2 regions of the Mesorhizobium sp. Cs1299R1N1 genome follow, and region 2 is predicted to be linked to the other one. Evidence: predicted binding sites of a transcription regulator. Region 2 holds the regulator's gene; the other holds the start of a gene.
The links. The regulator LexA, encoded in region 2, represses DNA repair genes until DNA is damaged. The targets are predictions, from matches to a motif close to TGTTCNNNNTGTGTTCNG.
Positions count from the first base shown of each region.

Region 1: a site for LexA is predicted at 1,833-1,850, ahead of dinB (DNA polymerase IV). Genes of this name have one in related genera too.

Region 1 is NZ_JAPYKR010000003.1:560,422-563,839, forward strand. It holds gene O7A70_RS09660 (Fic family protein) at 1-421, opposite strand, end outside; gene dinB (DNA polymerase IV) at 553-1,800, opposite strand; gene O7A70_RS09670 (winged helix-turn-helix transcriptional regulator) at 1,917-2,333, opposite strand; gene O7A70_RS09675 (dihydrofolate reductase family protein) at 2,441-3,028, shown strand; gene O7A70_RS09680 (SDR family oxidoreductase) at 3,156-3,418, shown strand, end outside.
Region 2 is NZ_JAPYKR010000004.1:150,646-154,063, reverse strand. It holds gene O7A70_RS10620 (ComEC/Rec2 family competence protein) at 1-1,501, shown strand, start outside; gene lexA (transcriptional repressor LexA) at 1,495-2,238, opposite strand; gene O7A70_RS10610 (GntR family transcriptional regulator) at 2,646-3,418, opposite strand, start outside.

The sequences.
Region 1 (3,418 bases), on a different contig from region 2:
CGTGCACGACGTAGATGGCACCATTACGCCACTGGCCGGGCCATTTTGTCATGTCGTAGTTGAGCATCATGTAGTGAAGGCTTCGGATCAATTGAGCGTTGATTTCGAGGTGCGGGTCGTCATGCAATCGGAGAACGTAAGTCATTGCCGTTCGGTATCCGTTGAGCGCACGGATGGTCTCTTCCTCCAATGTCTCAGGTCGCTCGTCGTCTACAATAGCAACAGCTTCGGCCAGATTGGCGTTTATGCCCTCGATGCTATTGGAGCCTTGGAGGGCGCGTGCAAAGGTGTTCCGTCGCAAAAAACCTGTCCACCGGATCGGGTTCACGCTGACTTGATATTTTAGCTCGCTTCTAAGTCCACGGATCATTTCAAGAACGTCATGATCGGTAGCATCGAGCGTCGGATAGGTGTGGATCATGTCGGTTATCCCGTTTCATACCGTCGTGACGACGATATATAATTAACTTTTCGACGAAGTCAATTTATATATCCCACATGAACAAGCTACCCCTCCAGACCCCGCGTGGCGAGGGGCCGAGGCTCCTCCGCTCACAACTCCTTTTGCGCCAACTCCCTGAATTCGTCGGGCACCGAGCGGGCCGCTTCCAGCGCCACCGTGCCGTAGCCGACCGCCTGCTTGCCGAAGCGCTCGCGGATCTTGTCGATGGCGCGGTCGGCGCCGAAGCGGGCGAGACCCTTTTGGCTGCCCGGGCGGCGCTTCTCGTCGGCGAGGCCAAGCGGCAGGTCGAGCTGCAGTTCGGCGCTTTCCTCCAGATGTGACACCGAGATCGCCAGCAGCGAGATGGTCTTCTCCCGTGGATGATCGGCGAGCACGCCGCGCACCAGGTCGCCGGCGATCTCGGCCAGCATGGCGGTCGCCGAGATCGGCTGCTCCAGCGTGATCGAGCGGGTGACGGCGCTGAGATCGGCGAAGCGCACGCGCACCGTCACCGTGCGGCCGGGGCGGTTCCTGGCGCGCAGCCGGCTGGCGACGCGGTCGGCCAGATGCAGCAGCGTCGGCACGATCACCCGCGCCACGGCCGGCTTTTGCCCAAGCGCCGACTGCGCGCCGGCCGAGTGCGCCCGGCGCTTCGTCTCCAGTCTGCGCGGATCGCGGTTCCAGGACAGGGCCGCAAGCTTTTCGCCGGCGGCGGGGCCGAGCAGCCGGGTCAGTGCGCCGCTGTGCGTCCGGGCCAGCTCGCCGATGGTCTCGACGCCGATCTCGGCCAGCCGCGCCCTGGTTGCCGGCCCGACGCCCCACATCAGCGCGACCGGCAAATCGTGCAGGAAGGCAAGCTCGGTGCCGGGATCGACCACCACCAGCCCGTCGGGCTTTGCGACCTGCGAGGCGATCTTGGCCAAATGCTTGGTGCGCGCCACGCCGATCGAGATCGGCAGGCCGAGTTCGGCGCGCACACGGCGGCGGATCACGGTCGCGATCTCCCGGGGAGAGCCGAACAAATGCGTGCAGCCGGCGACATCGGCGAAGGCCTCGTCGATGGAGATGCGCTCGACCACCGGCGTGAAATCGTCGAGCACCTTGATCGCCGCGTCGCCCAGCCGCTGGTAGTGGCTGAAATTGCCGCCGACGAAGATCAATTGCGGGCAAAGCTCGCGCGCCTTGCGCCCCGGCATGCCGCCGCGCACGCCAAAAGCGCGCGCTTCGTAAGAGGCCGCGAGCACCACGCCGCCACCGACCGCGATCGGCTTGCCGCGCAGCGTCGGGTCGAGCAACTGCTCCACCGAGGCATAGAAGGCGTCGAGATCGGCATGCAGGATGGTGGCCGTCGTTTCCATCCTGTTCCGCTCATCCGCGATTGCTGATAGACCAGAACACATAGAGAACAAATGCAGATCGTTGTCAATGCGGGGCCGTAGGATCCGTCCTTCTTCCATGGGGGAGGAGGAAAGGCCTAAACAATATGTTCCGCCCGCAGTGCCACCTTCATCCGTTCCAGCGCCGGCTCGCCGCCGGCCGCCAGTTCTTCTGCGATGCGGGCGAGTTGACCGTCGGCCTTGCGGTGCCTGCTGCCCCAGGCGCCGAGCGTGGCCAGCACCGGCAAGAGGTCGATGCCGGCTTCGGTCAGCCGGTAGATCGCCTTCAGCCCGTGGCTGGGATCGTCGCTGCGGGTGAGGATGCCTTCATCCTGCAGCGTCTGCAGCCGCTCGGCCAATGTGCGCGAGGAGATGCCTTCATCGGATTGCAGGAACTCGCGAAAATGCCTTTTGCCGGCGAAGACCAGGTCGCGGATGATGAGCAGCGTCCAGCGGTCGCCGAGCAGTTCCAGCGACAGGTTGATCGGGCAAGCGGATCTTTCACGCGTCGACATCTCTATGGTTCCGTTTTTATATCACTTTACTATTGACACCATTTTTCCGAAGGGTCAAATGGTTCCGAAAGTAAATCATTTCCAGCCAATCCGACGAGGACACCCCGATGAAAAAGCTCATTCTTCAGATGCAGATGTCGATCGACGGTTTCGTCGGCGCCGATGCTGACCAGCCGTGGCAGCTCTGGGAGTGGGGCGACGACAATGGCTGGGACGCCGAGCTGAAACAGGATTTCAACGCCGTGTTCGCCGGCATCGACACCATCCTGCTCAGCCGCAAGATGGCCGAGGAGGGTTATCTCACCCATTGGGGCAATGCGGCGAGGAAATATCCGGCCGATCCGTTCTATGCCTTCGCCCGGCGCATCGTCGACGCGCGCAAGGTGGTGCCGAGCGACAGGCTCGAGGCCTCGCGTTGGGAGCGCACGACAGTGGTGAGCGGCGACCTGCCGCGCGAGGTCAACGCGCTGAAGGCGGGCGACGGCGGCGACATGGCCGTCTTCGGCGGCGCCGGCTTTGCGTCCGCGCTGATCGCGGCCGGGCTGGTCGACGAGTTCCAGCTGTTCGTCAATCCAGCCGTGCTGGGCGCCGGCCGTCGCATCTTCGAGCAAGGCGGGTTCCGGAACCTGCGGCTGCTTGGTTCGAAGGCCTACGCCTGCGGCATGGTGGTCAGCCGCTACGCGCCGGCAGGCTGATTGCCGGCGTACAGGCCTGGCGCCGACAAAAAAGCCGTTTGGCCGGAATCCTTTGCCCGCTTCTCTTCGTCTTCAAGGTGCGGTCGTCGCAAGGGCGGCCGCATCAATCTGAATGGAGAGACAGACCATGATCCTGGTGACAGGCGCCACCGGCCTGAACGGCAAGGCAATCGTGCGCGAGTTCGCGCGGCAGAAGCATCAAGCGAGGGCGCTGGTTCGCGATCTGGACCGGGCATCGGCGGCGGGGCTCGGCGGACTTGCCGGCGTCGACCTGATCGAGGGCGATATGCGCCGGGCGGAGACGCTTGGCGCCGCACTTAATGGCATCGATCGCGTGCTGATGATTTCGACCGCGGCCGAGGACATGGTCGAGACGCAGTGCCGTTTCAT
Region 2 (3,418 bases):
CGTGCGGGCCGGCATTCCCGATGAAATCAACGAAGCGATGCGGCGAACCGGCATCTACCACATCATCTCGATTTCGGGTCTGCATATGGCGCTGGTGGCAGGCACCATCATGGGTCTGCTGCGCGGCGCCTTCGCGCTGTTTCCAGGCTTTTCCGCGCGCCGGCCGGTGAAGAAATACGCCGCCGCCGCCGCACTGTTTTCGATCGCCGCTTATCTCGTCATTTCGGGCGTCGTCGTCGCGGCCGAACGCAGCTTCATCATGCTGGCGGTGATGCTGATCGCCGTCTTGTTCGATCGCGCGGCGCTGACCATGCGCAACCTGGCGATCTCGGCGATCGCCGTTATCCTGGTTTCGCCGCACGAGGTCGTCGGCCCGAGTTTCCAGATGTCGTTCGCGGCAACCGCGGCCTTGGTTGGCGCCTATGCCGGCTGGGCCGACCACCACCAGGGAAAGACGAGGCCTCCGCCGCCAAAGCGATCCCTACCCGGGTTTCTGACGCGAAAATTCCTCTTGGCGACAGGTGGATTGGCCATGACGTCCATCATCGCCGGCAGCGCGACGGCACTGTTTGCCATCTGGCATTTCCAGCGGGTGTCGCCGCTCAGCCTGTTCGCCAATCTGGCCGTCATGCCAATCGTGTCGATCGTGATGTTCCTGGCCGTCGCCAGCGCGTTGCTGATGCCGTTCGGGTTGGATTGGCCGGCTCTCTACCTCATGGGCAAGGGCCTGACAGCGATGATCGCCATATCGGCGTGGATATCGGAGCGCTCTCCGGTCGATGGAGTCGGGCTGATTTCGCAGCAATCCGTGCTGCTGGTCACCGTCGCGCTGGTCATCGCGACGATGGCGACGACGTGGCTCCGGCTCACGGCGGTGCCATTCGCGCTTGCCGGTCTGTTGACTGTGTCGCACACGCGCACGCCCGATGTGCTGATCTCGGAAGATACGCGGTTGGTGGCTCTGTCGATCGGCAATGGCGAACTGGCCGTCAACCGGGAACGTCCGAACGAATTCGCAACCGACAATTGGAAACGCGCTCTGATCTCCGAAACAGTCGTCCTACCGGAAATGTTCGACAAGACGGACGGGCAATTCGATCTTGCCACTCCCACCGACCTGCCGCTGGGATCGCCGTTCTATTGCCGCGAAGGCCTGTGCCTTGCCAGGCACCCTTCCGGCGCGATCATCGCCTATGTCGAAGATCGCAAGAACACCTGGAAGGCCTGCGCTTTCGCCGACCTGATCGTCGTCAATGACGCGACCGCCTATGACGCCTGCCATAATCCGCTGGTTCTCGTCGTCACGAAACGGCAGCTCGCCCGCAAGGGGAGTGCCGCCGTCTTCTTCGATCCCCAGTCGGCCACGAGCCCGGCTGCGATCGAATTCGCCGTCGACGGACCATACCGGCCCTGGCACGAGCAGCGAAAATTCTCACGCGAGGCGCGGGGGTTGGCCCCCTATAAAAAGGCCGACAAGCCCGATGGCAAGCAAGTTCAGTAGCGCCTGATCAGCCCGACAAGCTTGCCCTGCACCTTGACCCGATCCGGTCCGAAGATGCGTGTTTCGTAGGCTGGATTGGCGGCTTCGAGCGCGATCGAGGCGCCCTTGCGGCGGAATCGCTTCAGCGTTGCTTCCTCCTCGTCGACCAGCGCCACGATGATTTCGCCCGGACTTGCTGTATCGGCATTGCGGATGATGACCGTGTCGCCGTCGAAGATACCGGCCTCGATCATCGAGTCGCCCTTGACCTCCAGCGCATAGTGCTCGCCGCCCATGATCATGTCCGGCGGCACCGAAATCGAATGCGTCTGATGCTGGATGGCATCGATCGGCACACCGGCGGCGATACGGCCCATGACGGGGATGGACACGGCTGAAACCGCATCATCGTCGTTGCCGGCCGCGGCCAGGCGGGAAGGCGGCGTCGCCGGCCTGATCTGGCGGCCGAGACTGCCTTGGCCAAGGCTGCCCTGGATGACGCTTGGCGAGAACTTCTTTGCCGCATTGAGGCCCGGCGCGATCGAGTCCGGCAGCCGCAGCACTTCCAGTGCGCGCGCCCGATTGGGTAGCCGGCGAATGAAGCCGCGTTCCTCCAGCGCCGTGATCAGGCGATGGATCCCCGATTTGGAGGCAAGATCGAGTGCTTCCTTCATCTCGTCGAAGGAGGGCGGTATCCCGCTTTCCTTGAGCCGTTCGTGGATGAACATCAGCAGTTCATGTTGCTTGCGTGTCAGCATGGCGGCCCCCAAGGCATTGAACGAAAGGTCTGAACCAGAATCGAAAAACAAACCCAGAACAAACACTATCCGTTCCAGTTGTGTTCCGCAACCGTTTAAAGTTTAATGAATTTGTTAACGCGTCTGAAGTTTTTTGCCGCGACAGCGGACTGCGGCCGACCCTTTCCGCGATCGGCAGGCATTGAAATTGTTTTGGTTAACGGCCTGTGGCCTATCCACTGATGGGCCGTGGCATCAGTCTTTCGGAGGGCTCTTCGCGGGTGGATTGTACAATTTGTGGATCCATTATTCGCGGAACGAAACGAAACCAAAACGCCAACGATTGGTAGCTTTGGGGCGGCGATGGATCCAGGTGCTTGGCCCACTCCGGCCAGCGCATGCCAACAGGCGTCGCGCAAGCGCTGAAGTCACCCGGAACCCGCTTTCAAACTGCCGGCGCGCGCGGCGTATTTGGTCGCGCCGCTGTCTTCGCTATGGACATAGACGTGCAGGGTATAGCCGATATGCGCCGTCATCAGCGCCTTGGCCCGCTCGACGTCACGATCGAGTGCAGCTTCCATGATCGCTGTATGGTGTTCGATCGCAATGGCTTCGCACAATGCCTCCATTGCCTCTTCATAACCGTCCTTCAGGCCAGCCGCGGCCCGCAATGTCGGCGCCAGGCCGAGAAAACGATGATGCCGTCGCAGCTGATCGGCGATGGTCGAGCGGAATCGCATGAGCCAATTGGAAGTCGCCGCGCTCAGCAGCGCCGCATGGAAAGCCTCGTGGTTCTCGTCCCATTTATCGACGGCCGCATCCGAAGGATCGTCGACCGCGGTCTTGCAACGGGAGAGCCGGTAGTGGGCGGTGACAACGGCATCCTCCCACTCCTTGCCGCCTTTTTCCATCGATTCGAGGAACAGGGGTATCTCGACCACCATCCTGGCGCGTGCCAGGTCCTCCAGTTCGGCCCGCGATACCGGAGCGACGGTAAAACCACGATTGCTGATGGCGGTGACCAGGCGTTCGGCCTCCAGCCGCGACAAGGCTTCGCGCAACGGCGTCCAGCCGACACCATAGGTGCCGCGCAGCGCACTCAGCTTGAGCGGGGCCCCGGGCATGAGGCGCGTCGTCAGGATATCGCGCCGCAACAGCTGATAGGCTGCCTCCGTCTTTGTGGAGATCGTTTGATCCTGCA